DNA from 2 places in the Streptomyces deserti genome. Region 2 is predicted to be linked to the other one. Evidence: riboswitches for the same ligand, from Rfam matches in the RefSeq annotation. Region 2 holds a riboswitch; the other holds the start of a gene.
The links. A riboswitch is a leader RNA that binds a small molecule or an ion and turns the genes downstream of it on or off. The one in region 2 is predicted to bind glycine.
Positions count from the first base shown of each region.

Region 1: linked by a shared signal. The riboswitch ahead of gcvP (aminomethyl-transferring glycine dehydrogenase) and the one ahead of gcvT (glycine cleavage system aminomethyltransferase GcvT) in region 2 are both predicted to bind glycine.

Region 1 covers NZ_BAAGRZ010000058.1:2,661-6,768, forward strand. Annotated here, with positions in the region: gene gcvP (aminomethyl-transferring glycine dehydrogenase) at 1-1,522, opposite strand, end outside; glycine riboswitch at 1,699-1,794, opposite strand; gene ACYVMZ_RS38350 (PRC-barrel domain-containing protein) at 1,909-2,283, shown strand; gene ACYVMZ_RS38355 (DNA polymerase IV) at 2,368-3,774, opposite strand; gene ACYVMZ_RS38360 (MerR family transcriptional regulator) at 3,840-4,108, opposite strand, start outside.
Region 2 covers NZ_BAAGRZ010000016.1:141,555-145,662, reverse strand. Annotated here, with positions in the region: gene glyA (serine hydroxymethyltransferase) at 1-192, opposite strand, end outside; gene gcvH (glycine cleavage system protein GcvH) at 204-581, opposite strand; gene gcvT (glycine cleavage system aminomethyltransferase GcvT) at 692-1,846, opposite strand; glycine riboswitch at 1,884-2,007, opposite strand; glycine riboswitch at 2,008-2,106, opposite strand; gene ACYVMZ_RS24850 (AAA family ATPase) at 2,327-2,992, shown strand; gene ACYVMZ_RS24845 (enhanced serine sensitivity protein SseB) at 3,056-3,850, shown strand; gene ACYVMZ_RS24840 (enhanced serine sensitivity protein SseB C-terminal domain-containing protein) at 4,035-4,108, shown strand, end outside.

The DNA.
Region 1 (4,108 bases), on a different contig from region 2:
TCATGCCGCGGTCCAGTGCGTAGTCCCGGTCAGCCAGCCGGCGCAGGTAGCGCAGCATCGCCGTCTCGGAGCGGTGCTGGTGGAAGACGGGGTGCGTCAGGTACTCGTCGGTGCGCAGCAGCGCGGCCGGGAGGGATTCCTCGGTCACCGCGTCCAGCGCCTCGATGTCGCCCTCGACCCCGAACGCGGCCCATACGGCACCCACCTGGGCCCGCGTGGTCGTCTCGTCGCAGGCGATGGACAGGTGGTCGGCGTCGACGTGCCAGAGGTTGACACCGTTCTCACGCGCGGCGGCGACGACCTCGGCGGCACGGCCCGCGACGCGCACGGTCAGCGTGTCGAAGAAGGCGCCGTGCACGACCTCGACGCCACCGGCCTCGAGCCCCGCGGCGAGGATGGTGGCGTACCGGTGGGTGCGTCGCGCGATGCCCTTCAGGCCCTCGGGCCCGTGGTAGACGGCGTACATCCCCGCCATCACGGCGAGCAGCACCTGCGCGGTGCAGATGTTGCTGGTGGCCTTCTCACGGCGGATGTGCTGCTCGCGCGTCTGCAGCGCGAGCCGGTACGCCCTGTTCCCGTCCGTGTCGACGGACACGCCGACGAGCCGCCCGGGCAGGCTCCGCGCGAACGTCTCCCGCACCGCCATGTATCCGGCGTGCGGCCCGCCGAAGCCCATCGGCACGCCGAAGCGCTGCGTCGTCCCGACCGCGATGTCCGCGCCGAGCTCGCCCGGCGACTTCAGGAGTGTCAGCGCGAGCAGATCGGCGGCGACGGTGACGAGCGCGCCGAGCTCGTGCGCCTGGTCGATGACCGGCTTGATGTCGCGTACGGCCCCGGAGGCACCCGGGTACTGGATCAGCACGCCGTTGATCTCACGCTCGGCGACCTCGGCCGGGATGCCCTCGCCGAGGTCGGCGACGACGACCTCGACACCGGTCGGTTCGGCACGGGACTGGATCACGGCGATGGTCTGCGGCAGCGCGTCCGCGTCGACCAGGAACAGGCCCTTCTTGTTCTTGCCCATACGCCGGGACAGCGCCATCGCCTCGGCGGCCGCGGTGCCCTCGTCCAGCAGCGAGGCCCCGGAGGTCGGCAGACCGGTGAGGTCGGCGACCATCGTCTGGAAGTTGAGCAGCGCCTCCAGCCGACCCTGCGAGATCTCAGGCTGGTACGGCGTGTAGGCCGTGTACCAGGCCGGGTTCTCCATGACGTTGCGCAGGATGACGGGCGGCGTGAAGGTGCCGTAGTACCCGAGCCCGATCATGGAGTCGAGGACCTGGTTGCGGTCGGCCAGCGACCGCAGCTCGGCCAGCACCTCGGCCTCACTGCGCGCGCCCGGCAGGTCGAGCGCGTCGGTGTTCTTGATCACATCCGGGACCGCGGCGGCGGTGAGCTCGTCGAGCGAGCCGTAGCCGACCTGCGCGAGCATCTTGGCCCGCGCCTCCTGGTCGGGCCCGATGTGGCGCTGCTCGAAGGGGATTCCCTGCTCGAGCTCGGAGAGCGGAGTGCGATGGGCGGTCATTGCGGAGGCCTCCTGGTCTGACACGACCTTCGAGGGGCACCACGGCACGGGTGCCCGGACGGCCTCCCCCTCTGTCATCTCAACCTGAGAGCTTCACCGGATCGCCCCAAAGCGCCCGGCTTTCACCGTCGGTGAGAGCGGAAGCCGTCGACACCCGCTCTGCTTTCCAGAGTGACCTCGTCCGTGCGGTACGTGGGCCTGAGAGATTCCGGGGAGGATTTGCTCCTTCGGCGCCTCCGATGGTGCCTGGAGGACTCTCCCGCACGGGGTCAGCAGCCGTCTGCCAGCCTACCAGCGAGGTCAACGCCCGGGCCTTCGAGTGGCCGCGTTCCCAATTGTGCCGTTTTGTAGTGCTTACGAATGAGTTGCGACCAGTTGGAGGGCACGTGCGAACCGACATCGATCCGCGCAACCTGATAGGCCGCAAGGCGTTCGACCGGAACGGCACCAAGATCGGCACGATCGACGAAATCTACCTCGACGACGCCACCGGCGTCCCGGAGTGGGCCGCGATACGGACCGGCCTGTTCAGCAGGGACGCCTTCGTCCCCCTGGAGCCCAGCGAGCTGATCGACGGCGCCCTCCACGTCCCCTTCGACCGCGCCCTGATCAAGGATGCCCCCGACTTCGGCGTCGGCCGCCACCTCTCCCCGGAGCAGGAACTCCAGCTCTACCACCACTACGGTCTCGACGTGGCCGCTCCTCCCCCGCTCCCGGACCACGAGGTCGGCAGACTCGCGGGCACGGACGAGACGGCCTGAGACCGGGCTCGCGGTCCTGCACCCCCGTCGGCGGGAAACCGTCGAGACGAGCCCAGCCCGGCCAGGCCCGGGCTCCTGTCCGCCTCAGCCCTGGCTCGCCGACCGCGCGTCCACGGACCCCGCATCCGCATCCGCATCGGACCCCCCGCCCTCCCCGGGTCTTCGCGGCACCAGCGGCAGCGGATCCGCCGGCTCCAGGTCCGGATCGTCGATCCGGAACGTCCGCACCCGCCCGGGCTCCGACTCGGGCGTCTCGAACCGCACGGTGACCCGCCCGAGTCCGCTGCCCTGCACCCACCCGTGCCCGTACTCGGCGTGCCGCACGTCGTGCCCCGCGGGCCATCTCCGCTCGACGGGCGCCTGCTGCTCCTCGACGGGCACCTCCTCGGGTTCCTCGACGGGACTGTCGGCCCGCTCCCCCGCCGCCTGCGCGAACAGATCCTCCTGCGTGTAGTCGGCGAGCCCGCTGACCCCGACCCCGAGCAGCCGTACGCCACCCGTCGTGTCGACCGAGTCCAGCAGCCGGGCCGCCGCCTCCCGGATCACCGCCGGATCGTCAGTGGGCCCGCGCAGCGTCTCGGACCGGGTGAGGGTCGAGAAGTCGTACCGCCGCACCTTCAGCACGATGGTCCGCCCCGACAGCCCGGCCCCGCGCAGCCGCCGCACGCACCGGTCGGCGAGCCGCTGCACCTCCAGCCCGACCCGCACCCGGTCGTGGATGTCCACGTCGTACGTGTCCTCCACCGACACCGACTTCGCCTCCCGCTCGGCCACCACGGGCCGCTCGTCCCGCGCCAGCGCCATCGCGTACAGGGCGTGCCCGTGGGCCTTGCCCAGCAGCCGTACGAGTTCGTCCTCACCGGCCTCGGCGAGTTCCTCGACGGTGTGGATCCCGGCACGCCGCAGATGGTCACCGGTCGCCGGGCCCACACCGGGCAGCGTGCGCACCGGCATCGGCCCGAGCATGGCCCGCTCGGTCCCCGGCTCGATGACCACCAGCCCGTCCGGCTTGGCCTGCTCCGAGGCGATCTTCGCGAGCATCTTGGAGGCGGCGAGGCCCACCGACCCCGTGAGTCCCGTGACGGCCCGGATGTCCGCGCGCAGTTTCGCCCCGGCCAGCCGCGCCGACCGCTCGTCCCAGGCCGTCCCACCGGCCTCCAGGTCCACGAACGCCTCGTCCAGGCTCAGCGGCTCCACCAGCGGCGACAGCGCGCGCAGCAGCCCCATCACCTGCTCACTGATCGTCCGGTAGAACCCGAAGCGCGGCACGAGATACGCGGCGTTGGGCGCGAGTCGCCGGGCCTGCGCCATGGGCATCGCCGAATGGACCCCGAAGACCCGCGCCTCGTAGGAGCACGTGGCGACGACCCCGCGCGGCCCGAGTCCACCCACGATGACGGCCTTCCCGCGCAGGCTCGGCTTGGACGCCTGCTCCACCGAGGCGAAGAAGGCATCCATGTCGAGGTGCAGGATCGTGGGCGCGGTTCTCACATCTCCGATGCTGCCCTACGCCACTGACAATGCCCCCAAGGCACCGTCCGCTGCGGCTGAACCGCTCAGACCGCCCGGTTCCGCCGCCGCGCCAGCTCGTCCGCCGGGTTCTGCCCGACGAGGGTCTCGCCCGTGTCGACACGCTCCCCGTGGAGCTGTGAAAGCGCGTTCTCGACGTCCCGCCACACCACGCCCACGGCGATCCCGAAGATGCCCTGACCGCCCTGGAGCAGCGCATGGACCTCTTCCGGCGAGGTGCACTCGTAGACCGTGGCGCCGTCGCTCATCAGCGTCATGCGCTCCAGGTCACGGAAACCGCGTTCCCTGAGGTGCT
Region 2 (4,108 bases):
GCGGCGGCCCGGGTAGCCCTCGGCGTATTTGTTGGTGAGGACCGAGCCCTGCGCCTCCATGACCGCGACCGGCGCGAAGTTCTCCGAGGCGATCATCTCGAGGGTGGACTGCTGGCGCCGCAGCTCGGCGTCGACCGCGGCGGCGACGGCCGGGTCGAGCTCGTGCAGCGGGGCGTTCAGAAGAGACGTCATGTACGGGCTCCTCAGCCGGCGATGTGGGCGTCGTACTCGGCGGCGGAGAGCAGGTCGGCCGGCTCGTCCGTGAGGCGCACCTTGAACAGCCAGCCGCCCTCGAAGGGGGCCGAGTTCACCAGCGACGGGTCGTTCACGACGTCCTCGTTGACCTCGGTGACCTCACCGGAGACCGGGGAGTACAGGTCGGACACCGACTTGGTCGACTCCAGCTCGCCGCAGGTCTCGCCCGCGGTCACCGTGGCACCGACCTCCGGGAGCTGGACGAAGACGACGTCGCCGAGCGCGTTGGCCGCGTGCTCCGTGATGCCGACCGTCGCGACACCGTCCTCGGCGGCCGACAGCCACTCGTGCTCCTTGCTGTAGCGCAGCTGCTGGGGGTTGCTCATGGCCTGAATTCTCCTGTACGCGGGGGAGTGCTGATGAATGGGGGACTACTGAAACCGCTGCTGAGCAGCGTGAATGTGCGCGGGGTCACGCGGGGCCGCGCGTCAAGTGTCTACTTCTGGCGCTTGTAGAACGGCAGCGCCACGACCTCGTACGGCTCGTGGGTGCCCCGGATGTCCACCGCGACGCCCGGCGTGCCCGGCGCCGCGTGCGCCGGGTCGACGTACGCCATCGCGATCGGCCTGCCCAGCGTGGGGGAGGGGGCGCCGGAGGTGACCTCGCCGATCACCTCGCCGCCGGCGACGACCGTGTACCCGGCGCGCGGGACGCGGCGGCCCTCGGCGACCAGGCCGACGAGGACCCGGGGAGGCTGCGAGGCGGCCCGCTCGGCGGCCCGCTCCAGGGCCGCGCGGCCGACGAAGTCGCCCTCCTTGTCGAACTTCACCACCCGGCCGAGCCCGGCGTCGAACGGGGTGAGCCCGGTCGACAGCTCGTGCCCGTACAGCGGCATGCCCGCCTCCAGGCGCAGCGTGTCCCGGCAGGACAGCCCGCACGGGACCAGTCCGGCGCTCTCGCCCGCCTTGCTCAGCGCCTGCCACAGCTCGACCGCGTGCTCGGGCTTCACGAACAGTTCGAAGCCGTCCTCGCCGGTGTAGCCGGTACGGGCGATCAGCGCCGGGACACCGGCGACCGTGCCGGGCAGCCCGGCGTAGTACTTCAGGCCGTCGAGGTCGGCGTCGGTGAGGCTCTTCAGGATCCCCGGGGACTCGGGCCCCTGGACGGCGATCAGCGCGTAGGCGTCACGGTCGTCGCGCACCTCGGCGTCGAAGCCGGCGGACCGTTCCACGAGGGCGTCCAGCACCACCTGGGCGTTGGAGGCGTTGGCGACGACCAGATATTCGGGGGCCTCGGTCTCGGCGAGCCGGTAGACGATCAGGTCGTCCAGGATGCCGCCGTCCTCCCGGCAGATCATGGTGTAGCGGGCGCGGCCGACCTTGACGGCGCCGATGTTGCCGACCAGCGCGTAGTCGAGGAGCGCGGCCGCCTGGGCGCCGGTCACCGTGATCTCGCCCATGTGCGAGAGGTCGAACAGCCCGGCCTTCGTACGGACGGCGGTGTGCTCGTCGCGCTCGGAGCCGTAGCGCAGGGGCATGTCCCAGCCGGCGAAGTCGGTCATCGTCGCGCCGAGCGCACGGTGCACGGCATCGAGCGCGGTATGGCGGAGCGGATGGGACGCGGGGGATACAGGGGAATCGGCACTGCTCATCGGTCGGTCGTCTCCCAGGGCATGACGGCGAGGTCGTTCCTCCCCATCTGTCATCGGAACCTGAGAGGTTCGCCACGACCGCCACAGGGACGATCACGGCTTGCACCTTGGGTGGGACCGCCCCTTCCGGTCGTCAGGGGTGGCCCGCTTTTCAGATGTGCCTCGCCCGCGCGGTAACGGGGCCTGAGAGATTCAAGGGAGGGACTTGCTCCTTCGGCGCCCCAGCGACAGTGTGCTGGGAACTCTCCCGCGCGGATTCAAACGGCCGGTATGCAGTTGGCGCGCACATCATTGCACGCATCTCTCGGGCGTGGCAGGGGGACCTTTCACAGGGAACGCACAGCGTGCACAGGCGATCACAGCAGGCTGTGACACGCCTGTTGCGGGAAGTGAACGAAAACACGAGACCTCCGGCATTACCTTCTCTTTACACTCGGCGGGGATGGGACTCGTACCTGGCCCCAGGGGAGGACGATCACGGTGAACAGGACCACGGCGTACGCCACGACCACGGGCATGGCGCTGCCCAAGCAGCCCGACCCGGCTCGGGAGGCGTGCGGCCCACTGCGGTCACCCGTCGTCCGTGATCTGCGGGAGAGGGGCGGCCGCAGCCCGCACGCCCTGCTCTTCGCCCCGCAGGACCTCGTCGTGATCACCGGTCTGCCCGGCAGCGGCAAGTCCACCCTCATGCGGCGCGCCGTCAAGGGGGTGCGCATCGACTCCCAGGACACGCGCGACCGCTGGGACACCCGGATGCCCCGCTTCCTCCCCTACGCCGTCTACCGCCCGCTCGTCCGCCTCGCCCACTACACCGGGCTGCGCCGCGCCCTGCGCACCGGCGAAGGGATCGTCGTGCACGACTGCGGCACGCAGGCCTGGGTGCGCCGCTGGCTGGCCCGCGAGGCCCGCCGCCGGGGCGGCGTCCTGCACCTGCTGCTGCTCGACGTCACGCCGGAACAGGCCCTGGCCGGCCAGCGCGAACGCGGCCGCGGGGTCTCGCGCTACGCCTTCCTGCGGCACCGCGCGGCCACCACCCGCCTGCTGCGCTCCGTCGAGAAGGGCGACCTGCCCGCCGGCTGCGGCTCGGCGATCCTCGTGGACCGGGACGCGGCGAACACCCTGCGCCGCATCGGCTTCACGGGCTGAACGCCGGGGTGCGGTACCGGTTAGCCTTTCAGCCACAGCAGGTTCCAGGCAGGCGGTAGGCAGATGGACTTCCCGGCGGACTTCTCCGCGGACTTCCCGGCGCAGGCGCACCCCCACCCGCACGGCGGATGGCCCGGCAACGAGCTGGAGGAGGTGCTCTCGGCGTCCCTCGGCGTCGGACCGTCGGCCGGCGGCCGGATCATCGAGGTGCTCGGCCGGAGCTTCGTCTGGATCCCGCTGCCCAATGGCGGCGGCCCGCACAGCGGCCCCCTCGACCTGCCCTCCCTGGAGATCGAGGGGCAGGCGTATGTGCCGGTGTTCAGCTCCGAGGAGCAGTTCCGCCAGGTGGTCGGCGCCCACATGGCGTACACCATCGCCCCGGCCGTGGAGTTCGCCCGCGGCCTGCCCCCGCAGGCCGGGATCGCCGTCAACCCGGGCGGTGTGGTCGGCATCCCGCTGCCGCCGCCCGCCGTGGCCGAACTGTGCCGGGTCGGACGCACCCCGCTCGACGGTCCCGCGAGCGGCGGCCGGGTCCGCCTCTTCGAACCCGACTGGCAGGACGACCCGGTGGACTTCCTCTCCGCGGCCTCCGCCGAGTTCGAGGGCATCGGGGTGGTCCTCACCGCCCGCCGCTGCCTCGCCGCCATCGAGACGGCCGACCCGGTCATGTTCGTCGGCGTCGAGCTCTCCCAGTGGGAGGGAGACTTGCGCGCACTGCCGTTGGAGGCCCTCGGCCGGGCCCTGACCAAGGCCCCGGTCACCTGGCCCGTCAACCTCGTCCTCCTCGACGTCGCCCAGGACCCGGTGGGCGACTGGATGCGGGAAAGGGTCCGGCCTTTCTACACCCAGGGCCAGTGAGCCACCTCAAGGGGCGCATACCCAAGGGCGCGGGGCTGTGTAGCTATGCGGCTCCGCCGCGCGGGCGCGACAAGCCACACACAACCCGCAGCCGCGAGAACGGCACCAAGCCCCGAGCTCGGAGGCAGGCTTAAGCTAGTCGCACGGTTGGGTCGAGGGTGTTGTACGAAGGGGCGGTAAAAACGTGAGCGCGAGCGGCACAGCCGCGGCCGGCCAGGTCGAGCACATGCTGCGCCAGGTGACGCCCGGGCGCTACGA